3 regions of the Streptomyces sp. KM273126 genome follow, and region 1 is predicted to be linked to each of the others. Evidence: riboswitches for the same ligand, from Rfam matches in the RefSeq annotation. Region 1 holds a riboswitch; each other region holds the start of a gene.

Region 1 (9,676 bases):
TCATGAGCGCACGGAACGGGTCTTCGCCGATGTGGCCGGAGCCGATGTTCTCGTGGCGGTCCTTGTGGGCGCCGACGACGTCCTTCGAGTCATTGGCGTGGATCAGCTTGAGCCGGCCCTCCCCGACGGTGTCCACCAGCAGGTCGAGGGTCTGGTGCATGCCGGTGGGCCCGGTCAGGTCGTGGCCCGCGGCGAAGACGTGGCAGGTGTCGAGGCAGACGCCCAGCTTCGGGTGGGAGTCGAGGGCCTCGAAGTACGGCGCGAAGTCCCAGGTGCGCGAGCAGAGTGAGGCGCCCTGCCCCGCGGTGGACTCCAGCAGGAGGTGGGGGTCGTCGTCGTGGGTCAGTTCGTCGAGCAGCGGCAGCATGTGCTCGCGCACCTGCTGGAGGGCGATGGAGCGCTCCCGGCCACCGGTCGCGCTCCCGGTGTGGACGACCACACCCAGAGCGCCGATCTCCCGGCCCCTGCGCAACGAGTGGCGCAGCGACTCCACCGACTTCTCGACCGTGGCCTCGGTGTGCGAACCGAAGTTGATCAGGTAGGGCGCGTGGACGTAAACGGGGATCGACTCGGCGGTGCACGTCTCGCGGAACGCCTCGTCCTGCCTCGGATTGCCCTGCGGCGTCGCCCACCCGCGCGGATTCGCCACGAACACCTGCACGGTCTCGGCCCTGAGATCGTGAGCGTAGGAGAGCCCCACGGAGTGCAGCCCACCGGCCACGGGGACATGGCTGCCAACGGGATTGCGAAGGTACTTGCTGGTCACCCACTCAGGGTGTCACGGCGGCTTTGGGCGACCGCCGGGGGATCCGAGGGCTGGGACCCGCAGGATGCAGGCCTGGGCGCCGTCGCCGAGCTGATGACGGGTCTCTTGGGTTCGGGACTGTGATGGGTGCAGCTCTCGGCGTTCCCGGCCGTGCGGCCGGCGTTCCGGCCGAGTGTCCCTCCATGTCTTCCGGTCCCCCGGCCGGAGGCGGCGGCAAGGGTTCGGGTGCGCCTCGACGTTCCCGGCCGTCGGGCCGGGGTTCCCGTCGAGTGTTCCTCCACGCCCCGGCCCGACCCCCGGAGGGACTCGTCAGCGGATTTCGATCGTGATCGTGGAGCCCTTGGGGGCCGTCTTCCCGCCCTTGACCGACTGCTTCTTGACCTCGTCGCCGAACAGTCCGATCAGGCCCCGGGACTCGTCGACCTGGAAGCCGGCGGCTTCGAGCTTCTGCCTGGCCTCGTCCACCCGGTTGCCCACCACGTCCGGGACCTCGACCATCTCGGGGCCCTTGGAGATCGTCAGGGTGATCGTGTCGCCCTGGGCGGCCTCCTGGCCCTCGCCCGGCGACTGCTGGGCGACCTCGCCCCGCTCGAACTCGGAACTGATCCGCTCCTCGGCGATCTTCACCTTCAGGCCGGCGTCCTCCAGCTCCGCCCTCGCGTCCTCGACCGACTCACCCGTGACGTCCGGCACCTCCACCGGCGCGCCCTTGCTGACGGTCAGCGCGATGACCGAGCCGGAGCGGCGCTCCGTGCCGGCCTCCGGGGCCGTGCTGAGGACATCGCCGCTGGGGACCTCCTCGCTGAACGCCCGTGTGACCAGGCCCGGTTCGAGGCCCTGCTTCTGCAGCCGGGACTTCGCCTCGCTCAGCGGGAGGCCCTTCATGTCCGGCACCGTCACCATCTCGGGGCCCCTGGAGATGGTCAGTGTCACCTTGTCGTTGCTCCGTATCCGGGCGCTCGGCCCCGGATCGGTGCTGATCACCAGGCCGCGCTTGACGGTGTCGCTGAACGCGCGCTCGGTCTTCACCCCGAGCCCCGCGGCCTCGATCCGCTGCTTCGCCTCCGCCTCGGGCTGCGTCAGCACCGCCGGGACCTTGGTGAACTGGCCCGAGTTGATGTACCAGATACCCGCGCCGACACCGAGCACGAGCAGGACGGCCGCGACGATCGCCAGCGGCCCGCGCCGGACAGCCGTGGCGGTACGCCGCCGGGGCGCGGCCGGAGGACCCTCGAACCGGCTCGTCCGGTTCATCTCGTCGTCGTTGACCGGCAACGGCCGGGGCACGGACAGTGAGCGCGGGATGACACTCGTCCGGTCCTCGCCGTTGTGATGGTCCCCGGCGATCGCCTGCGGCGGCACCGCGTCCAGCTGCTCGGCGCTCAGCGTGGCCCGCGCGTCCCGGGTCTGCGCGAGCAGCGCCACCGCGTCGTGCGGGCGCAACTCGGGCTTGCGGGCGGTCGCGGAGGCCACCAACTCGTCCAGCTCGTACGGCAGTCCGGGCACCGCGGCCGACGGCGGCGGCACATCCGCGTTCAGCGCCTGGTAGAGCACCCGCGCGGGGGAGTCCCCGGCGTGCGGCTTGCCGCCGGTCAGCATCTCGTAGAGGACGACCCCGCACGCGTACACGTCGACGCGGGTGTCCGCCGTGCCGTGCTCCAACTGCTCCGGGGCGAGGTAGGAGACCGTGCCGAGGACCTGGCCCGTGGTGCTCGTCACCGTGTCCACGGCCCGTACGAGACCGAAGTCCGCCACCTTGACCCGGCCGTCGTCCCCTATCAGGACGTTCTCCGGCTTCATGTCGCGGTGCACGAACCCGGCCCGGTGCGCGGCACCCAGCGCGGCGAGCACCGGCTCCAGGATGTCGAGCGCGGCCCGCGGCTGCAGGGCACCGCGCTCGCGCAGCACGTCACGCAGGGTGCACCCGGCGACGTACTCCATCGCGAGGTAGACGTACGACCCGTCGGTCCCCTGGTCGAAGACACCCACCACGTTCGGGTGGGAGAGCCGCGCCACGGACTTGGCCTCGCGGATGAAGCGCTCCACGAACGTGCCGTCGGCGGCCAGTGTCGGATGCATCACCTTGAGCGCGAGCACACGGTCGAGGCGGATGTCCATGGCCCGGTAGACCGTGGCCATCCCGCCGACCGCGATCCGCGCGTCGATCCGATAGCGGCCGTCGAGCAACTGGCCGACAAGCGGGTCCTGAAGGGTCGTGTCCACGCAGGTGAGTCTAGGGGCCGCCACTGTCAGCGCTGTCGGTCCCGTGTCCCGGGGGACGGAATGCAGCAGACCTGTGACTGTTGTGCGGCGGCAGCGGAGGCGCTGGACATCAGAACGCAGGGCGCTCGGGGTCGAGCCGTGCGCGCCCCTCCGCCGGCGACGACGCCTCCGCGAAATGGCGCCGCGGAATGCGTCCCGCCCGGTACGCCAGCCGGCCGGCCTCCACCGCGTGCCGCATCCCCTGGGCCATGAGCACCGGTTCCTGGGCCCGGGTCACGGCTGAGGCGAGCATCACACCCGCGCACCCCAGTTCCATGGCGAGTGCGGCGTCGGACGCCGTGCCCGCTCCCGCGTCCAGAATCACCGGCACGCGCGCGTGCTCCACGATCAGCTGGAAGTTGTGCGGATTGCGGATGCCGAGCCCGGAGCCGATCGGCGAGCCCAGCGGCATGATCGCGGCACAGCCCACGTCCTGGAGCTTCCGCGCCAGCACGGGATCGTCGTTGGTGTACGGCAGCACCGTGAAACCGTCGTCGACCAGGATCTCGGCGGCGTCCAGCAGCTCGATCGGGTCGGGCAGCAGGGTGCGCTCGTCGGCGATGACCTCCAGCTTCACCAGGTCGGTGCCGAGCGCCTCGCGCGCGAGCCGGGCGGTCAGCACGGCCTCGCCCGCGGTGAAACAGCCCGCGGTGTTGGGCAGGACGCGGATGCCCAGCTTGTGCAGCACGGACAGCACCGAGCCGTGCGCCTCGGGGCTCACACGGCGCATCGCGACCGTCGTCAGCTCCGTGCCGGACGCCACGAGCGCGCGCTCCAGGACGTCGAGGCTGGGCGCGCCGCCCGTGCCCATGATGAGGCGGGACGAGTACGTCGTACCGCCGAGGACGAAGGGGTCGTCGGCCATGGGTCAGCCTCCTTGGACGGCGGTGAGGACTTCGACGCGGTCCCCCTCGGAGAGCGGAGTGGACGGCCACTGCGCGCGCGGGACGACGGTTTCGTTCAGCGCGGCGGCGACGCCCGACGGGGCCGCGGTGAGGGTTCTCACGAGCGCGTCGAGAGCGGTGCCCGCGGCGATCCGCCGCCGCTCTCCGTTGACGAAGACGTTCACGTCGGTCACGTCGGTCGAGTCGCCGGAGCCGGAGCCGGAGCCGAAATCGAAGTCGTTCATGCCGGCTGCTCCTCGACCGCGGCGGCACAGAAGCGCCTGGGCGTGAAGTCGCGCGCCTCCTCGGGGAGTTCGCTCGTGGTGAGCACATGCGCCATGACGTCACCGGTGACGGGGGTGAGGAGCACGCCGTTGCGGTAGTGGCCGGTCGCCAGGAGCAGCCCCTCGCACTCGGTCGGGCCGAGCAGGGGCGCGTTGTCGGGGGAGCCGGGGCGCAGTCCCGCGCGCGTCTCCGTGAGCGGCAGTTCGGTGATCCCGGGGACCAGCTCGTGGGCGTCGCGGAGCAGTTCGTACACCCCGCCCGCGGTGACCGTGGTGTCCCAGCCGAGTTCCTCGCTGGTCGCACCCACGACCAGCTCACCGTTCTCGCGGGGCACCAGGTAGACGTGGCTGCCGCGGACCACGGCGCGCACGGTCCGGTTCAGGAAGGGCGCGTACCGCTTCGGCACGGTCAGCCGCAGCACCTGCCCCTTCACGGGCCGTACGGGCGGCAGGGCCTCGTCGGGGACGCCCGCCAGCCGTCCGCTCAGGCTGCCCGCGGCGAGGACGACCCGCTCCGCGGCGAGTTCGGTGCCGTCGGCGGTCCTGATCCCGGCAGCCCGCTCCCGGACGACTGACAGCCTCTCGGCCCACATCCGGTGGAAGACCACCCCGGCGCGCTCACAGGCCGTGACGAGTGCCCTGGCGAGCCGCCTCGGGTCGATCTGGTGATCGCCGTCGACGCGCAGTCCGCCGCGTACGCCCGGCGCGAGCATCGGCTCAAGCCGGCGGCATTCCCGTCCGCTCAGCCACTCCGACTCAAGGCCCGACTGCCGTTGCAGCGCGTGCAGTTCACGCAGGTGGGCGCGGTCGTCGGCGTCGAGCGCGACCGCGAGCGTGCCGCACCGGCGGTAGCCGAGGTCCAGGCCCGTCACCTCGGTCAGCTCGGCCGCGAAGTCCGGGTAGCGGCGCGCGGACGCCAGGTTGAGGCCCAGCAGCGTCTGCTCGCCGTAGTGCAGCTCGGTCACGGCGGCGAGCATCCCGGCCGCCACGCGCGCGGCCCCGCCGCCCGGCTCGGGGTCCACGACCGCCGTGCCGAACCCGCGTTGTGCGGCCCGCCAAGCCGTCACGAGCCCGATGATGCCGCCCCCCACGACGAGGACGTCTGATGTATGTGTACGCGACATGGGCGTCCAGCCCCTCCCTTCGCCGGCATGACCCGGATCAGGTTCGTACGGTCGGAGGCCGCCAGCCTCCCTCTCAGCCCGGTGCGTCCGGGCTCCCGCGAGTACTCTTCTGTGCTGGGGGTCCGGGGGCCGTCCCCGGGAAACGCAGCACGTCGGCCACCCTAGCCCGTGCCGTTCTCCTCAGTAAGGGAGCCTCCGCTCATGGCCAGCTCGCACAGATCTCTCGACGGGCTTGTCCTCGCCCCCGTCGCGGACCAGGCTCCAGGTCAGGTGGGCACCCGCACCCGGTTCACGTACCACGAGCAGGACGGTGAGATCTGGGCCGAGTACGCGGGCGGCGATGTCGTGCGGGGCCACCTGGTGGGTACGCGGGACGGTGACCGGCTGGACTTCCGGTACGTGCAGCTGAAGCGGGACGGCACGACGTCGTCGGGGCACTGCGTGTCCCTCGTGACCGAGCTTTCCGACGGGCGTGTGCGCCTGGAGGAGACCTGGGAGTGGGAGTCGCAGCCGGGCAGCGGAACGAGCGTTGTGGAACAGGTCACGGACCCCGGCCGCTGACTGACAACTTGTCAGGTGTCTATGGTGATCAGGTGAGCGAGCAGACCGAGACACGAGGGACCCGGCGACGGGTCGTCGTCGTGGGTGCGGGCATGGCAGGGGTGCAGACCGCGGTCGTCCTGCGGGAGAAGGGCTTCACGGGCCCCGTCACGCTGATCGGCGCGGAGCCGCACCAGCCCTACGACAGGCCGCCGCTGTCCAAGGCCGTCCTGCTCGGCAAGGCCGAGGGATCCGCCTTCGACGTCGACTTCGAGGCGCTCGGTATCGAGCTCCAGCTCGGCCGCGAGGTGCTGGGCGTGCGCCCCGGGGACCACGAACTCGACACGGCGACGGGCCCGGTGCCGTACGACGTCCTCGTCCTCGCGACCGGCGCGGAACCGATCCGGCTGCCGGGCGCCGAGGGCGTGCCAGGCGTGCACCTGCTGCGCACCCTGGACGACGCGGAGCGGCTGCGGCCCGTCCTGGCCCGGCAGCACGACATCGTGGTCGTGGGAGCCGGCTGGATCGGGGCGGAGTTCGCCACCGCCGCCCGCGAGGCGGGCTGCGCGGTGACGGTCGTCGAGGCCGCCGACCGCCCGCTCGCGGGGGCACTGCCGGCCGAGGTGGCCGCGCCGATGACCGCCTGGTACGCGGACAGCGGGGCGGCCCTGCGCACCCACGCGCGCGTGGAGCGCGTCGAGGACGGGACAGTGATCCTGGACGACGGCTCGCGCGTGCCGGCGGGCGCGGTGGTCGTGGGCATCGGGGCACGCCCGGCGACGGCGTGGCTGGAGGACTCGGGCATCGAGCTCGGCACATACGGCGAGGTCGTGGCCGACGACCACCTGCGCACCTCGGCGCCGGATGTCCACGCCGTCGGCGACTGCGCGTCCTTCCCTTCGGGAAGGTACGGCGAACGCCTCCTCGTCCACCACTGGGACAACGCCCTCCAGGGCCCGCGCACCGTGGCCGCCAACATCATCGGTGAGTCCCCGGAGCCGTACGACCCGGTCCCGTACTTCTGGTCGGAGCAGTTCGGCCGCTTCGTCCAGTACGCCGGTCACCACGCCTCGGCCGACACGACCGTGTGGCGCGGCGACCCCACGGGTGCCGCCTGGTCCGTGTGCTGGCTGCGCGAGGGGCGCCTGGTCGCCCTCCTCGCGGTGGGACGCCCCAGGGACCTGGCGCAGGGCCGGCGGCTGATCGAGGCGGGCACGGCCATGGACCCGGAGCTGCTGGCGGACCCCTCGCGCCCGCTGAAGGGCGCGACGGCGTAGCCGATCGGCTACGAGCCCGAGGCGGGGGCGGGCGGTCCCGCCCACCCCCAGTCGGCCCACTCTCGGCCTGCGCCGGAGGCGGCTCGGCTACCGACTGTCAGTCCGGGATGGCAGTCTTGATGACGTGACCGAGATTGACGCAAAGATCGATGCTCTCGTCCCCGCGTGGCTGAACCTCCCCGACATCGCCGAGATGCTCGACGTCGAGGTGACCCGCGTGCGGCAGCTGGTCAAGGAGGGCCAGCTCATCGCCGTACGCCGGGGTGAGAACCGCGCGCTGCACGTCCCCGCCGCCTTCATCGACGGGGACAAGGTCGTCAAGGGCCTGTCCGGCACCCTGACGCTCCTGAGGGACGACGGCTTCACGGATGAAGAAATGCTGGAGTGGCTCTTCACGCCCGACCCGAGCCTGCCGGGCACCCCGGCCCAGGCCCTGAGTGAGAATCGCGGCACGGAGGTCAAGCGCCGCGCCCAGGCGCTCGCCGTCTGACGCTCGTCGCCCGAACCCACAACCCGCATGCGCCGCCCGGCGTACGGGCCACGGCTGGGCTCCTGCCCGGCCGTGGCCCGTACGCCACCGACACGTGGCCGTACGCCGTACGCCATCGACAACGGGGGAGCCCACCGTGCCCGACACCGCCCGCCGACAGCTCGCCGACGCCCGCGTCTACCTCTGCACGGACGCCCGCAGGCGCCAGGGCGACCTGCCGGAGTTCCTGGACGCGGTCCTCGCCGGCGGCGTCGACATCGTGCAGCTTCGTGACAAGGGCATGGAGGCCGCGGAGGAACTGGAGCACCTCCAGGTGTTCGCCGACGCCTGCCGGCGCCACGGCAGGCTCCTCGCCGTGAACGACCGGGCGGACGTCGCTCACGCCGTCCGCTCCGACGTGCTGCACCTGGGACAGGGGGACCTCCCGGTCCCGGCAGCCCGCGCCATCCTCGGCGGCGACGTCCTCATCGGCCGCTCCACCCACGCCGAGGCGGAGGCCGCCGCTGCCGCCGTCCAGGACGGCGTGGACTACTTCTGCACCGGCCCCTGCTGGCCCACTCCCACCAAGCCCGGCCGCCGCGCCCCCGGCCTCGGACTGGTCCGGTACACCGCGGACCTCGCCACCGACCGTCCCTGGTTCGCCATCGGCGGCATCGACCTCGGCAACATCGACGAGGTCCTCGACGCGGGCGCCCGCCGCGTCGTGGTCGTCCGCGCGATCACCGAGGCCGACGACCCCGGAGCGGCGGCGTCCGAGTTCGCCAAGCGCCTGCGCGCGGCGTAGCCCGCGACGGACCGTGCCCGGCGGTGTCCGGCGCGTAGTCCGACGAGCACGGCCGTCCTGGCTGTCGGCCCACTGTCCGAGGGCTGGACAGCAAGCGGATGAAACGGGGCGAAAATCCCTGCTCTGGTTGGGGGACCGGCCCGGCCTGGCTAACCTGCCGGTATGGCCCTAGGAACCGCGTCCACCAGGACTGACCGCGCGCCTACCGTGCGTGACATGCTCGCCGACGGCAGGACCACGTACTCCTTCGAGTTCTGGGCCCCCAAGACCGCGAAGGGCGAGCGCAACCTGTGGAACGCCCTCCGCAGGGTCGAGGCGGTCGCCCCCAGCTTCGTCTCCGTGACGTACGGCGCGGGCGGCTCCACCCGCTCCGGCACCGTGAAGGCGACCGAGCAGATCGCCTCCGACACCACGCTCACCCCGGTCGCCCACCTCACCGCCGTCAACCACTCCAAAGCGGAGCTGCGCAACATCATCGGCCAGTACGCCGACGCCGGTATCCGCAACATGCTCGCGGTCCGCGGCGACCCGCCGGGCGACCCCATGGGCGCCTGGGTGCCGCACCCGCAGGGACTGACGTACGCGGCGGAACTCGTCGGGCTCATCAAGGAGTCGGGCGACTTCTGCGTGGGCGTCGCGGCCTTCCCGGAGATGCACCCGCGCTCCGCGGACTGGGACACCGACGTCAGCCACTTCGTCGACAAGTGCCGGGCCGGTGCCGACTACGCGATCACGCAGATGTTCTTCCACCCCGAGTCGTATCTGCGGCTGCGTGACCGTGTCGCCGCGGCCGGCTGTACGACCCCGGTGATCCCCGAAGTCATGCCGGTCACTAGTGTGAAGATGCTGGAACGGTTGCCGCAGCTCAGCAACGCTTCGTTCCCGGCCGCCCTGAAAGAGCGGATCCTCACAGCCAAAGACGATCCGGCCGCTGTACGCTCCATTGGCATCGAGTTCGCAACGGAGTTCTGCGCGAGGCTGCTGGACGAGGGAGTCCCCGGACTGCACTTCATCACGCTCAACAACTCGACCGCGACGCTGGAAATCTACGAGAATCTCGGTCTGCACCATCCACCGCAGGCCTGAGACCTGAGCCGCGTACGACTAAAAAGGGCAGAGCGGCCACGGCCGCAGGGAGAGTGGCGTACATGGGCTGGACGATCCTCTACATCGCGTTCGGCATCGTCGCGCTGTGGCTGCTCGGCGAGGTGCTGCTGCAGTACAAGGCGAGGCTGCGCTGGCGGCTGCTCGCCTTCGCGGGCTTC
Region 2 (9,676 bases), on a different contig from region 1:
TGCCCGGCGCCGCCGGCACGGTCCAGGAGATCTTCGACAACGCGACCCCGAACTACTACGAGTCCCGCGGCGAACCGACCCCCATGGTCCTGGTGGACCGCGCCCACTGGACGGACCGCCTCCCCGCCTGGCCCCTGTTGAAGTCACTGGCCCGGGAACGGTCGATGGAGTCCCGGATCGCGTTGGTGGACCACGTCGAGGAGGCGCCGGAGGCCCTCGCACGTCTCGGCGGTTGAACGGCACGGCTGTTAATGAGCGGGCAAAGCCAACTGCGGTGATACGTCGCCGGATTGACAGTACTTATGGCGCGCTTATAAACCTGTGAGCCACATGGGGTTACAGCTGTCACAGCTGTGGCCCGAACCCCCCGCATTTCCCTTGAAGGGCAACCGTGTCCATATCTCCGCGCACCGCACGCTCGGTGCGGTTCCTGGGTGTTGTCTCCGCGTCCGTGGCACTTGTGCTCGGCGTCGCGAGCAACGCAATGGCCTGCAGCATCCGTGACTTCTCGGCCAAGGCCGAGTGCGACGCCGACGGCAAGGGCGTCATCAGCGTCACCGACGTGGACCCGACGGGCGTCACCGCCGAGGTCTCCGTCTACCTGGAGAACAACGGCGCGGACGAGCGGATGGTCGGAACCCGGACCATCGAGAACTCGACTGCCAAGGGCGTCACGGTCTCGTTCTCGGAGGACTGGGAGCCGAACGCCGAGTACCGCATCCACATCAAGGCCAAGGGCTACGTCGACGAGGACATCAAGCCGAACCTGACCACGCCGTCCGAGGCGTGCGAGCAGGAAGAGGACAACCCGCCGGCGCCGGAGAACCCGAAGCCGTCGGACAAGCCGTCCACCCCGGCCGACACCGACACCGACACACCGGCGCCGTCGGAGTCCGAGAGCGCCACCCCGGAACCCGCCGGGGACGGCAACAGCCCGTCGCCCGAGGGTGACTCGAACCTCGCCGAGACCGGTGCCGACTCCAACACCCCCGTGATCGCCGGGATCGCCGCCGCCTTCCTGGCGGTCGGAGGTGGCGCCATCCACTACAGCACACGCCGCCGCGGGGCCTCGTCCCGCTGAAGCGTTCCGAAGCGTTCCGGGTCGTACGCCGCGTACGGCCGGTCTCCAGCCGTATGTCACGCACGGCTCCGTGGCCCGTCCCCTCGACCAGGGGGCGGGCCACCGCTGTGCGCGCTCAGCCGAACGTCGCCCGCTCCAGCCAGAAGTCCAGCAGCTCACGATCTCCCAGCACCTCCAGCCGCCCGTCGTCGGGCGGGAGCCGGCGGTAGAAGGCGAGCAGCACCTCCGTGAGCGGTCCGCGCAGCGCCACCGTCGCCTTCTCATGGCCCCGGCGCCAGGCGAGGCCCTCCTCGGTGAGCTCGATGAACCACTCGGCGTTCACACCGTCCGGGGCGTCGGTCGCGTGGAGGTGGATGCTGCGGTGCGGTCCGCGCAGCGCGCTCGCGGCGTCGTCCGGCCTCATCCGCTGCACGAACTCGACGATCTGCAGCCACTCGTCGATGGCGTCGGCGGCGATCTCGGGCGCCACCTCGTACGGCAGCCCGGCCGCGAGTGTCGCGTCCGCGCGGTGGATCGTGATCTCGTGGGCCATGCGCCGGGCCCAGAACGCCGTGCTCCGGTCCCAGGCCCAGGTCCACACCGGGGTGTCGGGGCCGGCCGCGCGTATCGCCTCGACGACCGACGCGCCGGTCTCGGCGAGCCATGCGTCCAGTGCGGCCGGGTCGCCCTGTTCCTCGGGGCCCTGGGAGTGCGGCACCTCGTCGTCGGGCACCTCGTCCTGCGCCCGTGAGCGGACGATGTGGTCCACCCAGCGCAGCGCCCCTCCCATATGCCGCACCAACTGCTCCAAGGACCAGTCGGGGCAGGTCGGCACCGTCACCGTGAGGTCCGCGCCGGAGGTCACCACCGCTCTCAGCTGCCGTACCTGTTTGTCGATCTCGTCGCAATAGCGGTCATGTCCGAGTGGGGTCATGCTCCTGACCCTAGGGCGGAAGGCTTCCCAAGTAGGACGATTTCCGCTGCGTCGAACGCCACACCGACCTCGTCCCCGGGCCCCGGCGCGTCCCGCAGGGCACACGCCGCCTCCAGCCTCGGCGCGTCCTCCGGTTGCAGGTGGACGGCGACGTGGGTGCCCCGGAAGGTCCGCGCCGCCACAGTGCAGCGCAGCCCCTCCGCGGGCTCCACGAGCCGTACGCCCGCGGGCCTGACCAACAGCGCGGCCGGCCCCTGCCGCGCTCCCTCAGGCACCGGCACCTTGCCCCAGGGGGTGTCCGCGACCTGGCCGCTGACGGTCGCCGCGACCACGTTGTCGAAGCCGAGGAAGCGCGCCACGAACTCGTCCGCGGGCCACTGCCACACCTGAAGCGGGGTGCCGGACTGGGCGATCCCCCCGTCCCGCATCACCACGACCCGGTCGGCGAGCGCGAAGGCCTCGCCCTGGTCGTGCGTCACGGCGAGAACGGTCGTGCCCAACTCGTGAAACACCTCACGGAGTTCCACCACGAGCCGCTCGCGCAGCGACCGGTCCAGCTGACCCAGGGGTTCGTCCAGCATCAGCAGCCTGGGCCTCGGGGCGAGGGCGCGGGCCAGCGCGACACGCTGCTGCTCGCCGCCGGAGAGGGAGGCCACGGCCCGGCGTTCGGCCCCCGGCAGCCCGACCAGCTCCAGCAACTCCCGGACCCGTGCGGCCCGTTCGCCCTTCGCCTCGCCGTGCATCCGCGGCCCGAATGCCACGTTCCCGCCCACATCGCGCTGCGGGAACAGCTGGTGGTCCTGGAACATCAGGCCGACGCCGCGCTTGTGCGCGGGTACGCCCGTCTGGTCCCGCCCGTCGAGCAGCACCCGCCCGGCGGACAGGGGTTGCAGCCCCGCCACCGCCCGGAGCAGCGTCGACTTTCCGCTGCCGCTGGGCCCGAGTACGCACACGATCTCGCGTTCGGCGACATCGAGGCCGACGGCGTCGAGCACGGCCCGCCCGCCGAAACGGACGGTCGCGTCCTCCAGACTCAACAGCATCTAGAACTCCCCGGTCCGGTTGGTGCGCAGCCGCTCCAGCACCAGCAGCGCCACCGCGCACACCACCATCAGAATCGTCGAAAGGGCCATCGCCTGGCCGTAGTTGAGATCACCGGGCCGACCGAGCAGCCGCGCCACGGCGACCGGCAGCGTCGGACTGTCGGGGCGCGCGATGAACACCGTCGCCCCGAACTCCCCCAGCGACACGGCGAACGCGAACCCGGCCGCGACCAGCAGCGCCCGCCGCACCATCGGCAGATCGACCTCCCGCCACACCCGCCACGGCGACGCCCCGAGCACGGCCGCCGCCTCCCGCAGCCGTACGTCCACGGCCCGCAGCACGGGCAGCATGGTCCGTACGACGAAAGGGACGCCCACCAGCGCCTGGGCGAGCGGCACGAGGATCCAGGAGGAGCGCAGGTCGAGGGGCGGCTCGTCGAGGGCGATCAGGAAACCGAAACCGACGGTCACCGCGGAGACGCCCAGCGGCAGCATCAGCAGCGCGTCGAAGCCGCGGACCAGACGGCCCGCGTCGCGGCGGGTGAGGGCCGCGGCGGCGAGAGAGCCGATCACCACGGCGATGGCGGTGGCGGCGAGGGCGTACTGCAGCGAATTGCCGATCGCCTCGATCGGCGCGACGAGGAAGGTCCCGCCGTCCTCACCGCCCAGCGCCCGGTAGTAGCCGAAGCCGGGTGCGTCCAGGGAGCGTTGCACCAGCACGGCGAGCGGCAGCAGGAGCAGGACGACGACGGTGACGAGGACTCCGGCCAGCAGCGCCCACTGCCCGGCGCCGCGCGGCCGCCGGGCCGTGATGTCCGCGTCGACCAGGCGCAGGGCGGTCTCCCGCCGCCGTACGGTCCAGGCGTGCACGGCGAGGATCGCGACCACGGCCGCGAACTGGACGATCGTGAGCACGGCGGCGGTGGCCAGGTCGAAGATCTCCGAGGTCTGCCGGTAGATCTCCACCTCCAGCGTCGAGAAGGTCGGCCCGCCGAGGATCTGCACCACGCCGAAGGAGGTGAAGGTGAAGAGGAAGACCATCAGCGCGGCGGCGGCCAGGGCGGGCGCGAGGGCGGGCAGGGTGATCCTGCGCCAGGCCTGCAGCGGCGATGCGCCGAGCATCCGTGCGGCCTCCTCCTGACGCGGGTCCAGTTGGGCCCACAGCCCGCCGACGGTCCGTACGACCACCGCGTAGTTGAAGAAGACGTGGGCCAGCAGGATGGCCCACACGGTCGTGTCCAGCCGTACGCCCCACAGCTCGTCGAGGAGCCCGCCACGCCCGAGAAGGGCCAGGAACGCCGTCCCGACAACGACGGTCGGCAGCACGAACGGAACCGTCACGACCGCCCGCAGCACGTGCTTGCCCGGGAAGTCGAAGCGCGCGAAGACATACGCGCCAGGGAGTGCGATCAGCAGCGTGAGGGCCGTCGAAGCGAGCGCCTGCCAGGTGGTGAACCACAGCACGTGCCGGATGTCGGACTGCGCGACCACGTCCACGATCCGCCCGAACCGCCAAGCGCCGTCCACCTTCAGCCCGCGCGCCACGATCGCGGCGACGGGCCAGGCGAAGAACACCGCGAAGAACGCGACGGGCAGGGCCATGAGCCCGAGCCGCGCCGCGCTCCCCGTACCGTTCCCGCCGACGGCTACTTCAGTACGAGTGACGTCCACGACCTGACCCACTGGTCACGGTTGGCGGCGATCTTCGAGGGCGCCATGGTCTCGGGGTCCTTGGCGGCGGGTCCGTACTCGGTGAACTCCTTGGGCACCGACGCCCCCTCGATCACCGGGTGGACGAACATGTTGAGTGGCATGTCCTCCTGGAACTCCTTGCTGACGAGGAAGTCCAGGAACGCCTTGCCGCCCTCGCTGTTCCTGGCGTTGCCGAGCAGTCCCGCGTACTCGATCTGCCGGAAGCAGGTGCCGTACGACACCCCGGTCGGCGCGGTCTCGGGCCTCGGGTCGGCGAAGACGACCTCGGCGGGCGGCGAGGAGGCGTACGAGACGACGAGCGGCCGGTCGGCCTTCGCCTTCCTGCCGCCCGCGGAGCCGGAGAACTCCTCGTTGTACGCCTGCTCCCAGCCGTCGACGACCTTCACGCCGTTCGCCTTGAGCTTCTTCCAGTAGTCCTGCCACCGGTCGTCGCCGTACCTGGCGGCGGTCCCGAGCAGGAAGCCGAGGCCGGGCGAGGAGGTGGAGGCGTTCTCGGTGACGAGGAGGTTCTTGTACTCGGGCTTGACCAGGTCGTCGAAGGAGGTGGGCGGGCTCAGCTTGCGCTTACTGAAGTAAGCCTTGTCGTAGTTGACACATATATCGCCCGAGTCGACGGGCGTGACCCGGTGCTTGTCCTGGTCGACCCGGTACTGCGGCCGGATCTGCTCGGACCCCTTGGCCTCATAGGACTGGAACAGCCCGTTGTCCAACGCGCGGGACAAGAGCGTGTTGTCGACACCGAAGAAGACATCGCCCTGGGGGTTGTCCTTGGTCAGGATGGCCTTGTTGACGGCCTGACCGGCGTCACCGTCCTTGAGAACCCTGACCTTGTACCCGGATTCCTTCTCGAACGCCTTCAGGACGTCCTTGGACGCGGCGAAGGAGTTGTGGCTGACGAGGGTGACGGTCTTCGAACCGGAGTCCGAGCCGCCGCTGCCCGAGTCGGACGACCCGCACGCGGACAGCGTGGCCAGACCGAGCCCGATGGCGGCGGCCACGACCTTCTTGCTGGTACTCACTTGGATTCCTCCTGGGGATGACCAGGAGAAGACGCGGCCCTGCCCGGGATCAACGGACAACTCCGAGATTCCCGGGCAGGGCGCAACAGCTTGAGTGGTGACCGATCTCCCTACCCAGAATGACCTGGGCGAGGTTCAGAGGGTCTGCGGCCCTTGCCGCACTCTCAGCGCTGTGGCGCTCCCCTGCCGGAATATTGAGATGTACGCGCTCAGATTACCGCTCGGTGGCCGCCAGCTGACCGCAGGCCCCGTCGATCTCCTGCCCACGGGTGTCGCGAATAGTCACGGGCACACCATGCGCGGCGATCGCCTCGACGAACGCCTTCTCGTCCTCGGGCCGCGAGGCGGTCCACTTCGAACCGGGCGTCGGGTTCAACGGAATCAGATTGACGTGCACGGGCCTGCCCTTGAGCAGCCGCCCGAGCCGGTCACCGCGCCACGCCTGGTCGTTGATGTCCCGGATCAGCGCGTACTCGATGGACAGCCTCCGCCCGGACTTCGCCGCGTACTCCCACCCGGCATCCAGCACCTCCCGCACCTTCCACCGCGTGTTGACCGGTACGAGGGTGTCGCGCAGCTCGTCGTCGGGGGCGTGCAGCGAGATGGCGAGCCGGCACTTGAAGCCCTCGTCGGAGAACCGGTGAATGGCCGGCACGAGCCCGACGGTGGACACGGTGATTCCCCGCTGGGACAGCCCGAGCCCGTCCGGCTCGGGATCGGTCAGCGCACGAATGGCACCGACGACGCGCTTGTAGTTGGCGAGCGGCTCACCCATGCCCATGAACACGATGTTCGAGAGCCGCGCCGGCCCACCCGGGATCTCTCCATCCCTCAGGGCCCGCATCCCGTCCACGATCTGGTGCACGATCTCGGCGGTGGACAGATTCCGGTCCAGCCCTGCCTGCCCCGTGGCACAGAACGGGCAGTTCATGCCACACCCGGCCTGCGAGCTGATGCACATGGTGACCCGGTCCGGGTAGCGCATCAGCACGGACTCGACGAGCGTGCCGTCGAAGAGCCGCCACAGGGTCTTGCGTGTCGTGTCCTGGTCCGTGGACAGGTGCCGCACGACCGTCATCAGCTCGGGAAGCAGCGCCTCCCGCAGCTTGGCGCGCGAACCGGCGGGGATGTCGGTCCACTGCTCCGGGTCGTGCGCGTACCGCGCGAAGTAGTGCTGCGACAGCTGCTTCGCACGAAACGGCTTCTCCCCGACCGCGGCCACCGCCTCCTTGCGCTCGGCAGGCGTGAGATCAGCGAGATGCCGCGGCGGCTTCTTGGCTCCGCGCGGCGCGACGAAAGTGAGTTCTCCGGGCTTAGGCATGGCCGTACCAGTGTCGCAGATCGTTGTCCGGGTCCCGCACTCGGCGATCACAGCACCGGACGGCTGATCCGGCTTCAGAACAGACTGCCGACCACACCGATGACGCGGGCGCCGTAGTTCTTCAAGCGGTGGGACAAGCGGCAGTACAGCCGCGGCTTGCTCCGCCCGCCCTGTTCGATGAGTGCACCGCAGTATCTGCACTGCAGATCACCGTGATAGGTCCCGTCTTTGTGTAAACGCGCCCGCCCCATGCGCAGGACCCTACCCCAACCGGACGGCCCACCGGGGCGCAGAAGAGGTCGCCGCCCTGTGGACGACGAGCCCTTCGCGTACCCACGGTGCCGGGTCGGCTACCGCCACTCCCAGAAGTGCCTGGAGATCACCGCATCCCAGCAGCCGGAGGCCTCTTCCGTCGTGAAGCTCGTTCCGGGGAGGCCGGAGACCTGGGCGTCGACCGTATGGAGACGGTATTCGCTCGGCAGGCCCGGGTACGAGGGTGAGACGACCTTCTCGACGGCCACCGACAGGGACAGCGGATCGATGGTGACGTCCCTTTCGCGGACTCCGAGTTCCTCGGCCAGGCACCGCAGCACCGCCGCGACCACCGTCTCCCCGGGCTTCATCTTCTCCGTGGGCGGCGAGTTCCTCTTCCGCTCGGCGCCGCCCGCCATCAGCTGCCCGACTTCCGTGAGCTGCTTTCCGTCCTGCCCGATGCGCACGCTGACGACCGAGACGTGGCGAAGCGGCGGGTCGTCCGACAGGGTCGCCTCGCCGGAGGTGATCTCGTCCCACAGGTTCCGTACGGATTTCACGGCGCCGATGCCCCATGACTCGCAGGGAATGCCGTTGCTCCGCAGCCATTCCTGGAGTTCGTCCAGGCTGTGCAGGTCCCGCATACGCCGCACCCCTCCCGTCACGCGGATCCTCCTGCGGTGATCCTACGAACGGAAGGGGTGGTGAGGAGAGAGCGGCGATACGGCGGTCAGCCGGACCCCACGAAGAGGACGAACAGCAGCCACGCCACCGGCGCGGTGGGCAGCAACGAGTCCAGCCGGTCCATGATCCCGCCGTGGCCCGGCAGCAGCGTGCCCATGTCCTTGATGCCCAGATCGCGCTTGATCATCGACTCGCCGAGATCGCCCAGCGTGGCGCTGGCGGCGACCGCGAGGCCGAGGAGCAGGCCCTGCCACCAGGTGCCGTCGTCGATGAGGAACTGCATGCACAGGGCGCCGGCCACCATGGCGAACGCGACCGCGCCGAGCAGGCCTTCGCGGGTCTTGCCGGGGCTGATGCGCGGGGCCAGCTTGTGCGTGCCGAAGCGCCAGCCGACGGCGTACGCGCCCGTGTCGCTGACGACCGTGAGGAGCAGGAACGTCAGGACCCGCCACGGGCCGTCGTGCGCGGTGAGCATCAGCGCGACGAAGGTGGCCAGGAACGGGACGTAGAACGCAGCGAAGACGCCCGCCGTGACGTCCTTGAGATAGTTCTCCGGCGGCTCCGTCATCCTCCAGACCAGGACGGCGAGCGCGGTGAGCGCCATGGCCGCCCACGCGCCTTCGGCGCCCCGTACGTACCCGGCGACGACCATCGCCGCGCCACCGACCGCGAGCGGTACGAGGGGCGCCTTGATGGACTTGCGCTCCTGCAGACGCGACGTGAGCTCCCACAGGCCCACCACCACGGCGACCGCGATCACGCCCACGAAGACGGCCTTGACGATGAACAACGAGGCGACGATCACCGCCCCGAGTCCGATGCCGACCCCTATCGCGGCGCTCAGGTCACGGCCCGCGCTCTTCTTCTGCGGGGTGGGCTGAGGGGCGTCGGGCATGGGCTCCGGCTTCTTCTGCGGCGCGACCCCGTGGGGCTGCGCCGGCGGCATCTCGTCGCGGAACGAAGGGCCGCCCATCCGAGCGGCCCCCCGGTTGTCATCCTGGTTTCCGCCATGCGCGGGGACGTCGGGCACGATGGGCATGGGCTGCTGAGTCTGCGATGGACGCGGACCCACGTGCGCATCGTACGCGGGACCCGCCGGGGCAGCCCTCTGGACAGGCCCGTGGTCGGACGGCCCCCAGTACCCGGCTTGTGGCGGCGCCCCCCAGGAAGACTCGTTCATCAGACTTCGAGCAGCTCCGCTTCCTTGTGCTTGAGGAGCTCGTCCACCTGGGCGACGTACTTCGCGGTGGTGTCGTCGAGCTCCTTCTCCGCGCGACGGCCCTCGTCCTCGCCGACCTCGCCGTCCTTGATCAGCTTGTCGATGGCGTCCTTGGCCTTGCGGCGGACGGAGCGGATGGACACCTTGGCGTCCTCGCCCTTGGTCTTGGCGACCTTGATGTAGTCGCGGCGACGCTCCTCGGTGAGCTCGGGGAACACCACCCGGATGATGTTTCCGTCGTTGCTCGGGTTGACGCCCAGGTCGGAGTCGCGGATCGCCTGCTCGATGTTGCGCAGCGCGCTCTTGTCGAACGGGGTCACCACGGCCATGCGCGGCTCCGGCACCGAGAACGAAGCCAGCTGGTTGATCGGCGTCAGCGCTCCGTAGTAGTCCGCCACGATCTTGTTGAACATCGCCGGGTGCGCACGACC
Region 3 (9,676 bases), on a different contig from region 1:
CGACCATGGCCATTTCGCTGCCCCTCCATCAGTCCGACCGACTGCTGCCCGCAGCACGGCAGTTGCAGGACGAGATCGGAAGGCTACTGGGGACACTCGCGCTCTCTATCAGCATCTGAAAAATCACTCCTTGTGATCTCTCGTGTACTTTCAGCAAACTGCGGGCAGTGTCAGGGCTGATTCCCGGCCCGTCGATGGCAACTGACGAGGTAGGCGAATGCGCGAGTCAGTACAGGCAGAGGTCATGATGAGCTTCCTCGTCTCGGATGAGCTCTCCTTCCGGATCCCGGTGGAGCTGCGGTACGAGACGTGTGATCCCTATGCCGTGCGGCTGACCTTCCATCTCCCCGGAGACGCCCCTGTTACCTGGGCATTCGGGCGAGAGCTGCTGGTAGACGGCGTGGGGCGGCCGAGCGGTGACGGTGACGTCCATATCGCGCCCGCCGATCCGGAGGTGTTGGGCGAGGTGTTGATCCGGCTTCAGGTGGGCTGTGACCAGGCGCTGTTCCGGTCCGGCACGGCGCCGCTCGTGGCGTTCCTGGACCGTACGGACAAACTGGTGCCGCTCGGGCAGGAGCGTTCCCTCGCCGACTTCGAGACGCACCTCGACGAGGCTCTGGACCGCATCCTCGCGGAGGAGCAGAGCGCGGGCTGAGCCGCGCGCCTTGGGGGTGCCGTAACGCTTCTGCGTGCACGCTGCGGGGACTTCGTATGCCGGTGTCACTGCTTGCGGCGGCGCCCCCTCCCGGTGCGTGCCGGTGTCGCTGCCGCCGCCGGTGTCATTGCCGCCGCCGGCTGAGGAGTCGGGCGATCGGCCGAGACCACCAGCGCGGCCAGGGCAGTGGTCACCGGAACCGAGGCCACAAGGCCGATCGAGCCGACGAGCGTACGGACGATCTCCTCGGCGACCAGCTCGCTGTTGGCCACCGTGCCGACGCTGCTCTGCGCGATCGAGAAGAGCAGCAGCAGGGGCAGAGCGGCACCCGCGTAGGCGAGGACGAGCGTGTTGACGACCGAAGCGATGTGGTCGCGGCCGATGCGGATGCCTGCGCGGTACAGGCCGCGCCAGCCCATCGACGGATTGGCCTCGTGCAGCTCCCAGACCGCCGAGGTCTGTGTCACCGTCACGTCGTCGAGCACACCGAGTGAACCGATGATGACGCCCGCGAGCAGCAGACCGCTCATGTCGATCGACGGGTAGAGGCCGTGGATCAGGCCTGTGTTGTCGTCCGTGTTGCCGGTCAGTGAGGCCCAGCCGATGAACTGCGAGCCGAGCACACCGATCAGCAGCAGCGAGACCAGGGTGCCGAGCACGGCAACCGAGGTGCGGGCGGAGAGGCCGTGGCACATGTAGAGCGCGATCAGCATGATGGCGCTCGCTCCGACCACGCCCACGACCAGCGGATTCGAGCCCTGCAGGATGGCGGGAAGGATGAAGAACGTCAGCACCAGGAAGCTGATGGTGAGCGCGACCAGCGCCATGACACCGCGCAATCGGCCCACCGCCACGACGGCGAGTGCGAAGATCCCGGCGAGCAGCACCATCGGGAACTTCCGATTCACGTCGGTGACCGAGTACTGCAGGTCCTTGGGCGCCGAGGGTTCGTACGCGACCACGACCTCCTGGCCCTGCTCCAGCTGGCGTGACTGATCCGGCTGGACGATCTCGGTGAAGGTGCGGCCCTTGTCCTTGCCGGTGTCGACCGTGATCGTCGCCTTCTTGCAGGTGCCGTTTTCCTGCTGCTGAGCGGATGAACCCTCGGCGGTCGATGTGTCGCCGGTCGGGGGTGTCCCCGAGGCGTTCACGGACTTGCAGTCCAGCTCCTCGACCTTGGTGACCGTGGCCTGTTGTGTCTGCCGGTCGAAGCCGACGCCGGTGCGCTCGTGCGGTGGGGCGCCGCCGGGCCAGAGCACCACGAGGCCCACGACGACCGCCGTCGCGAAGGGGATGAGCACCGCGGCGATGACCTTGCGCAGGTGCCGGGAGACGGGGGCGGCGGGGCCGTGGCTGTGGGAGTGCCCGTGGCTCCCGCTGGAACCCGGGCCGTGCCCTTGCCCTTGCCCCTGTCCACCATGGGGCCCGTGACCGTCATCACCGGCACCGTGACCTCCGTCGGGGCCCCAGCCGCCACCGGATCCATGTCCGGCACCGGAGCCATGCCCGCCATCAGGGCCGCGTTCATGGCCGCGTCCAGGGCCATGTCCGCGTGAGGGCTCCGAGGGTGGGAGCGGGGGCTGTCGCATCCTGGTCACCGACCGATCATCGCAAGAACGGCGGGAGTCCACTGTTCACCGCGCCACATCTGCCGCTAGCGTAGAGGCACCTTTGCACACGCGGGAGCTCGGAGCACCGGGCTGAGAGGGCGCTGACCTCCGCAGACGCGATGTTTCACGTGGAACATCGCCGGGCGGAAACCGCTGCGTCGACCGCTGAACCTGTTACCGGGTAATGCCGGCGTAGGGAGTTCGGTCTCATGACCAACAAGGACGCACGCACACCTGTCTCCAGCCAGACGAACATCTCCAACCAGGCGAACGGGGTGTTCGCCGTATCTCAGGGCGAAATGCCGGAGGAGGAGGGGAAGCCCATCGGCTGGCACAAGGCGTACGTCGGGGGATCACGCCCTGACTTGCGGGTGCCGGTCCGTCAGGTGCACCTCACCAACGGGCAGTCGGTCACCTTGTACGACACCTCCGGTCCGTACACCGATCCGAGCCTCGATACCGATGTTCGCAGGGGGCTCCCCGCTCTCCGCGAGAACTGGATCCTCGCTCGCGGCGACACCGAGGAGTACGCGGGCCGTCCCGCCCGCCCCGAAGACGACGGGATCAAGCACACATCACCGCGGGGTGGGCTGCGCAATCTCGACGCGGTGTTCCCGGGGCGGCCGAGGCAGCCGCGCCGGAGCCGTGACGGCAAGGCTGTGACGCAGCTCGCATACGCGCGGCGCGGGGAGATCACGCCCGAGATGGAGTTCGTGGCCCTCCGGGAGAACGTCCTGCCCGAGGTCGTTCGCGAGGAGATCGCGGCGGGCCGGGCCGTGCTGCCCGCGAACGTGAACCACCCCGAGATCGAGCCGATGATCATCGGCAAGCGGTTCCTGGTCAAGGTCAACGCCAATATCGGCAACTCGGCGGTCACGTCCTCCATCGAGGAGGAGGTCGAGAAGATGACCTGGGCGACCCGTTGGGGCGCCGACACGGTCATGGACCTGTCCACGGGTCGCAACATCCACACCACGCGCGAGTGGGTGCTGCGCAACTCCCCCGTCCCCATCGGCACGGTGCCGCTCTACCAGGCGCTGGAGAAGGTCGACGGCAAGGCCGAGGAACTGACCTGGGAGATCTACAAGGACACGGTCATCGAGCAGGCCGAGCAGGGTGTGGACTACATGACGGTCCACGCGGGCGTGCGCCTGCCGTATGTACCGCTGACGGCCAACCGCAAGACCGGCATCGTCTCGCGCGGCGGCTCGATCATGGCGGCGTGGTGCCTGGCGCACCACAAGGAATCGTTCCTGTACGAGAACTTTGAGGAACTGTGCGAGATCCTCGCCACATATGACGTCACGTACTCGCTCGGTGATGGCCTGCGGCCCGGTTCGATCGCGGACGCCAACGACGAGGCGCAGTTCGCGGAGCTCCGCACTCTCGGGGAACTGAACCGGGTCGCGAAGCGTTTCCACGTACAGACCATGATCGAGGGCCCGGGGCACGTCCCGATGCACAAGATCAAGGAGAACATCGACCTTCAGCAGGAGATCTGCGATGAAGCGCCGTTCTATACGCTCGGCCCGCTGACCACCGACGTCGCGCCGGCGTACGACCACATCACCTCGGGCATAGGTGCCGCGATGATCGCGTGGTGGGGCACAGCGATGCTCTGCTACGTCACGCCCAAGGAGCACTTGGGCCTGCCCCATCGTGACGACGTCAAGACGGGCGTCATCACCTACAAGATCGCGGCCCATGCGGCGGACCTCGCCAAGGGACACCCGGGCGCACAGGAGTGGGACGACGCGCTGTCGGACGCCCGCTTCGAGTTCCGCTGGGAGGACCAGTTCAACCTGGCCCTCGATCCCGACACGGCCCGCGAGTTCCACGACGAGACGCTTCCCGCAGAACCCGCCAAGACGGCTCACTTCTGCTCCATGTGCGGCCCAAAATTCTGTTCGATGAAAATTAGTAAAAGCATCACAGAGCGGTTCGGTGGTGCGGCGGCTGAGGGGGCGTCGCCCGAGGAGATCGCTGAGGGGATGCTGCAGAAGTCGAAGGAGTTCGCGGAGGCGGGGAATCGCGTGTACCTGCCGATCGCTGACTGAGCCTCGCTGCGGGCGGTCCGTGCTTCGAAATGCCCCAAGGGCAAGTCGGTAGCACGGACCACCGTGTCTTCCTTGACGCGGGCCGCTGAACTGCTGGAGCCAACCTGCTCGCGGTACACGCGCGACAGGCGGTCACGATCGCCGGAGTGCCAGGCGTCATCGACGCGCATCGCGCGGGCATTCGGCCGCGAACTGCGGCGGAGGCCACGGTGCGCCGTTCTCAGGCAGCGGCACTCCGCACCTCCTGTCGGCGTCGTTCGGTGGCAGCGTCATCTAACCTCCCGCGATCGATGGAGGGGTCCCCCGATTCGGCGATACTGTTGATTCATGGCAGAGCACGGGAATGGAAAGGGCCACGGCCCGGGGGACAGGACCACTAATGACTTGAGTGGGCAAGTCGACGGGCCGGTGTTTCAAGGGCGTGATTTCGGCGATATCAACATCGGCGCCCAAATGCCTGAAGAAGCAGTTTCCTACTACCGCCGTATGCAAGAGCGCTTGGATGCTGAAGAGCGGGAGAAAGTTGAGCGCCGTGAGGCGGAGGAGCGCAACCGGCGGGAGCTGGCGGAGTCTAAGAGACGGGCGCACCAAGAGGCGTGGAATCGGCGGTGGGATGCTCTGGTTGCAGAGCGCGCAAGGATAAGAAAGCGCGTCGGAGTGGGCTTTTCCATTTGCGGGGGCGGGTTCTCTGTGTCTCTCGTCGGTGGCTGGGTTTTCCCTCACTCAACGTTCTTCGCCTTTGTGATCCTGCTTCTCTTGGTTGCTTCCTTCGTTGGTTTTGTGGTGGGGGCTCAGGGATTCCTTTCGCTGATCAGTAACCAACGAAATATAAACTCACATAAATCGGCCTAGTGTCGTGTGAATCCGCCGCGAACACGGCGGATCCCGGGCCGGGATCGAGGCGGGCATGGTGCAGAAGTCGAAGGAGTTCGCGGCGAGTGGGAACCTGGTGTATCTGCCGATCGCGGACTGAGCCGCGGGGTTCGATGCCCCGGCTCTCCGGGGCATCGCTTCCCTGAGAGCGGAGGAAGACAGCTCTTCGGCTCTCTCAGAGGGAGGGGCTTCATGATGGGGAGAGAACTGGGCAAGGGGTTGTTCGGGCGTGTGTCCGGGAAACCCGGCCGTGCCGCTGCCCTCACCCCAGTGCGGTTCTTCTTCGGCGGAGGCGTTTCGCTCGGCCGGCTTCACAGGCCGGCTCGTGGATCGGTCCTGGCCCATGGCGGGAGCGATGCTCCGGGAGGCCGCCGGGGCCGGAGTGCGGCTCCGGCATGGCGGTTCCCGGTGCGTCACTCCGGCTGGTTGTCCGGTCCTCCGAAGTCCGGGCTCGTGAAGTCCGGGCTGGAGAAGCCGGGGCGGCGGCCCGCGCCGGGGCCGCCCTCGGGGCTGCTGAAGCCCGGACGGTTGTAGCCGAGGTTCGGGATGCGGCTGGGCGGGGTGGACGGGACTGTGGGGCCCATGGCGGTGGCGCCCGGGTCGGTGAGGGCCTCGCGGAAGAACGGCATGATGCCGCGCTCCAGCAGGGCCTCCAGCCACGCTTCCCTCGCCCGGGTCACCTCGTCGTTCAACTCACCCTGGGCTCCGGCGTCCAACGAGGTGGCGCCGTTGCGCAGGGCGGTGAGGAGGAGGCCGACTGCGGCCACGAGGATGGCGGCCGCCGTGATCGCCCCGAAGACCCACCCGGTCGTGGTGAGGGTCTGGGCGATGCCCGGCTCGGGGTCGAGCATCTGCAGGACGTACCCCACGAGCAGGAAGATCGCCGCGGCGGTACCGGCAAGGACGGGAGCGAGGACGGCGACGATGGCTCCGGCGCCCGCCCCGGCCGTCTCGGTGGTCTCCCCCATGGTGGTCGCGAGCCCCACCGCGGTGCCGCCCGGCTCGGCCGAGCCGGAGGTGCCTTCGCGGGACGACGGGTTGGACGGCGCCGGATGGCGCAGTTCCTCGCGGACCTTGACGTAGTAGTCGTATTCGGTCGCCGCGGCAGCTGTGATGAGCCCGGTGGCGTTGAGCGCCATGGTGCGCAGCTGCTCCGGGTTGAGCCGCCGGCCGACTGCGGCGAGTTCCGGGCGGTGTGGTGCGGAGCGCAGCGCCTTGCCGAGGATCCGCTCGAAATCTTGGCGGTCCTCGCTCGGCAGGTGCTGCGGAACGCTGTTCATGTGCATCCCCCGATGCTCCGTAGGGCTTGTGGCTCGGCATGCTGACGAGCCGTCGGGCAGAAACGGAGGGGAGCCTGCTACGGATAAGCCGATGGTAGAGCGATGAAGGTACGCGGTGACAGGGGGTTTCCAGAAAATGGCCCCTGGCCAGCACAGTTCTTCTGCGGTGCTCCGTGGGGGGACACGTGCCCGGAGAACGTTCAGCTGTCCAACGGCAGTTGCTGGACCAGCAGCTTTCCGGCCATGGTCACTCCGCCGTCCATGGCGATGGCCAGTCCGTCCGCATAGATGTGCGGTCCGTCGACCACGGGCCCCGACTCGTCCTCGCCGTCCTCCGAGCCGACCTCGCCCAGGAGGTACGGGATGGGGCTGTGGCCGTGGACGATGCGCGTGCCGCCGTAGACGTCGAGGAGGGAGCGGACGGCGTCGGCGCCGCCCTCGTCGCGGAAGGAGAAGCGCTTGGTGAACTTGCGGAAGAGGTCCCAGACCTCGTCCGCGTCGTTGCGGGCGATGGTCTCGCGGACGGTGTCGTTGACCGCCTCGATGGAGTCGCCGTAGTCGAGATAGGCGGTGGTGTCGGAGTGCACCAGCAGGTGGCCGTCGACCAGCTCCATGGCGTCCAGCCGGGCCATCCACTGAAGATGGTGGTCCTGGAGGCGGTCCATGTCGGTCTTCTGGCCGCCGTTGAGCAGCCAGGCGGCGTGGAAGGTGGCGGTGCCCGCGCCGGAGTTGACGGGGGTGTCGCCGAACCGCTTGGCACCGAGCAGCAGCAGTTCGTGGTTGCCCATGAGGGCCTTGCAGTAGCCGCCGGCTGCGGCCGCCTCGGCGGACAGCCGCATCACGAGGTCGATGACGCCGATGCCGTCCGGGCCCCGGTCGGTGAAGTCGCCCAGGAACCACAGCCGCGCGGTGCCCGCGGACCAGTTGCCCTCGGCGTCGACGAGGCCCTTCTCCTGGAGCGCGGCGACCAGCTGATCGAGGTAGCCGTGCACATCTCCGACGACGTAGAGGCGACCCTGCCCGGTCTCGGGCTGGGCGGTCCCCGCGGCCTCGGGGACGACGGAGACCAGAACGGTGTCACCCCGGTTGATCACTGGCAGATCGCGCTGGGTGGGCGTGTACCCCTCGGGATAGTCCTCGGAGTCGTCGAGGGGTGGGACCACCTCGCCCGGGTGTGTGTCCTGCGCGTAGGGACCGGCCTCGTGGACGTACGCGGGTACGCGAAAATCGCGCACCGTCGGCGTCCGCACCTCGGGTCCCTGACCGGCCCCCTGAGTCATCGACTCCTCCACCACCATCGCCCGCATCTGCACCTGATCGGACTGCCTGGTCGTGGCGGCCCGCGGTGTCGTGCGCCCATCATAGGAATGCGGATCGCGCCATGTGATGACCCAGGGGTGGTGAAATGGCGCAGGACCCCGGTTCACCACGGTTTTCTCCCGAATTGGGCGGGGCTTTCCCCGCCCAGTTCCTCATCGGATCCTCGAAGGGCCCTCACCGGATCCTCGATCGGTGGTCACCCCTCCTCGGGTGACCGGGGCGGGCTGATGGTCGTGCGCGGCGAGCGTCGCTCGGAAGAGGTCCGCACGATCAGCTCCGTGGGTATCACCTGCTGAACCGGCTGGTCCGACTTCACTCCTTCGATGGCGTCGATGAGGAGCTGGACCACCGCCGTGCCGATCCGGCGCGGTTTCAGGGACAGCGTGGTGATGGGCGGCTCGGTGCTGGCGTACACGGTGGACTCGCTGCAGCAGACCAGCAGCAGGTCCTCGGGGACGCGCAGGCCGTATCGCCGGGCCGCGGCCAGCAGGTCCGTGCCGTTCGGGTCGAAGAGACCGTAGACGGCGTCCGGGCGGTCGGGCCGGGCCAGCAGCCGGTCGGCGGCCACTGCTCCGGCGCACGGATCGTGCGCCGGATAGGCCTCGTACACCGGATCCTGGCCGACTCGCTCGCACCAGCGCAGGTACGCGGTCGTGGACAGGTGGGTGTACGTGTCGGTCGTGGTGCCCGTCAGGAGGCCGATCCGGCGGGCGCCGGCGTCGGCCAGGTGGTCGAGGATGCCGAGGACGGCGGCCTCGTGGTCGTTGTCGACCCACGCGGCGACCGGGAGCGAGCCGGCCGGGCGGCCGTCGGAGACAACCGGTAATCCCTGGCGGACCAGCTCGCCGACCACGTGATCCTCGTCGGACGGATCGATGACCACGGTGCCGTCCAGGGCCACGTTCGACCACACGTCGTGGCGCGAGGTCGCGGGGAGGATGACCAGGGCGTAGCCCCGGGCGAGCGCGGCCGAGGTGGCGGCCCGCGCCATTTCCGCGAAGTACGCGAACTCGGTGAAGGTGAAAGGTTCATCCCCGTACGTGGTCACGGTCAGGCCGATCAGCCCGGACTTCCCGGTACGAAGTGTTCGGGCCGCGGCCGACGGGCGGTAGCCCAGCCGGTCGGCGACCTCACGGACATGGCGTCGGGTGGCGTCCGGGAGCCGGCCCTTGCCGTTGAGGGCGTCGGACACGGTCGTGATGGAGACCCCGGCTGCGGCGGCCACGTCTCTGATGCCCGCCCGGCCCGGCCGACTGCCTCGGCGGGGAGTGTCTGCCCGGCTCACCTGGTGCTTCCCTGCTGCTGTCATGGCGAGCCGATAGTAGGGCTCATGCGGTGGGGTAGTGCGGACGCATATGCGCTCGTTGACAGGTACGTTTCTGCAAGGTCAAACTCCATCAATTACCTTGGAACACAAGGGACTTGACCCAACGAATATCAGTAGGTGACTTGTCGGCGCGCACGGGCCTGCCAAGTAGCTCACGTCTCGAAGAGGTCTCAACTCACCTTCACGAGGGATGCGCGCCACGGCGCGAGCCACCGGCGCGTGTGGTTGAGAGCGGCGCGCCCCCCGTTTCGTACGCCTTCGTGCGGTGATCACTGTGCGACGTGCGTGACCGTTGGAGGCGTAGGGGACGGGGAGGCAAGGGGTTGTCCACAGGCCGTTCGCAGTGGGGCCGAATCCTCATAAAGTGAGGATCATTAGGTGTCGACGAGGAGGACTGCGGTGAGCGAGACGAGCCCCAAGCTGCGAGCCGAGCTGGACGGGATCCCCACCTACAAGCCCGGCAAGCCCGCCGCTGCGGGTGGCCCCGTGGCCTACAAGCTGTCCTCCAACGAGAACCCCTACCCGCCGCTGCCCGGCGTGCTGGAGAGCGTGAT

Evidence for each region. Region 1 has a riboswitch for thiamine pyrophosphate ahead of thiO (glycine oxidase ThiO). Riboswitches for the same ligand answer to the same signal wherever they lie in the genome.
Region 2: it holds a riboswitch for thiamine pyrophosphate, as region 1 does, so the genes downstream of both, E0500_RS18265 (thiamine ABC transporter substrate binding subunit) here and thiO (glycine oxidase ThiO) in region 1, are expected to answer to the same signal.
Region 3: it holds a riboswitch for thiamine pyrophosphate, as region 1 does, so the genes downstream of both, thiC (phosphomethylpyrimidine synthase ThiC) here and thiO (glycine oxidase ThiO) in region 1, are expected to answer to the same signal.

The regions. Positions count from the first base shown of each region.
Region 1 covers NZ_SJXB02000002.1:413,130-422,805, forward strand. Annotated here, with positions in the region: gene E0500_RS32425 (deoxyribonuclease IV) at 1-766, opposite strand, end outside; gene pknB (Stk1 family PASTA domain-containing Ser/Thr kinase) at 1,076-2,989, opposite strand; gene E0500_RS32435 (thiazole synthase) at 3,099-3,893, opposite strand; gene thiS (sulfur carrier protein ThiS) at 3,897-4,097, opposite strand; gene thiO (glycine oxidase ThiO) at 4,154-5,320, opposite strand; TPP riboswitch at 5,318-5,429, opposite strand; gene E0500_RS32450 (hypothetical protein) at 5,522-5,881, shown strand; gene E0500_RS32455 (NAD(P)/FAD-dependent oxidoreductase) at 5,914-7,137, shown strand; gene E0500_RS32460 (Rv2175c family DNA-binding protein) at 7,262-7,627, shown strand; gene thiE (thiamine phosphate synthase) at 7,764-8,411, shown strand; gene metF (methylenetetrahydrofolate reductase [NAD(P)H]) at 8,574-9,497, shown strand; gene E0500_RS32475 (hypothetical protein) at 9,560-9,676, shown strand, end outside.
Region 2 covers NZ_SJXB02000001.1:4,230,226-4,239,901, reverse strand. Annotated here, with positions in the region: gene E0500_RS18290 (LOG family protein) at 1-236, shown strand, start outside; gene E0500_RS18285 (LAETG motif-containing sortase-dependent surface protein) at 392-1,081, shown strand; gene E0500_RS18280 (maleylpyruvate isomerase family mycothiol-dependent enzyme) at 1,197-1,994, opposite strand; gene E0500_RS18275 (ABC transporter ATP-binding protein) at 1,991-3,037, opposite strand; gene E0500_RS18270 (iron ABC transporter permease) at 3,038-4,639, opposite strand; gene E0500_RS18265 (thiamine ABC transporter substrate binding subunit) at 4,684-5,769, opposite strand; TPP riboswitch at 5,859-5,964, opposite strand; gene rlmN (23S rRNA (adenine(2503)-C(2))-methyltransferase RlmN) at 5,984-7,090, opposite strand; gene E0500_RS44980 (NUDIX hydrolase) at 7,441-8,007, opposite strand; gene E0500_RS18250 (phosphatidate cytidylyltransferase) at 8,073-9,206, opposite strand; gene frr (ribosome recycling factor) at 9,206-9,676, opposite strand, start outside.
Region 3 covers NZ_SJXB02000001.1:2,002,423-2,012,098, reverse strand. Annotated here, with positions in the region: gene E0500_RS08645 (helix-turn-helix domain-containing protein) at 1-119, shown strand, start outside; gene E0500_RS08640 (SsgA family sporulation/cell division regulator) at 218-655, shown strand; gene E0500_RS08635 (YibE/F family protein) at 721-2,253, opposite strand; TPP riboswitch at 2,325-2,481, shown strand; gene thiC (phosphomethylpyrimidine synthase ThiC) at 2,475-4,322, shown strand; gene E0500_RS08625 (hypothetical protein) at 4,650-5,174, shown strand; partial or broken gene E0500_RS43630 (thiamine biosynthesis protein ThiC) at 5,185-5,295, shown strand; gene E0500_RS08620 (hypothetical protein) at 5,609-6,481, opposite strand; gene E0500_RS08615 (metallophosphoesterase) at 6,676-7,770, opposite strand; gene E0500_RS08610 (LacI family DNA-binding transcriptional regulator) at 7,992-9,104, opposite strand; gene hisC (histidinol-phosphate transaminase) at 9,522-9,676, shown strand, end outside.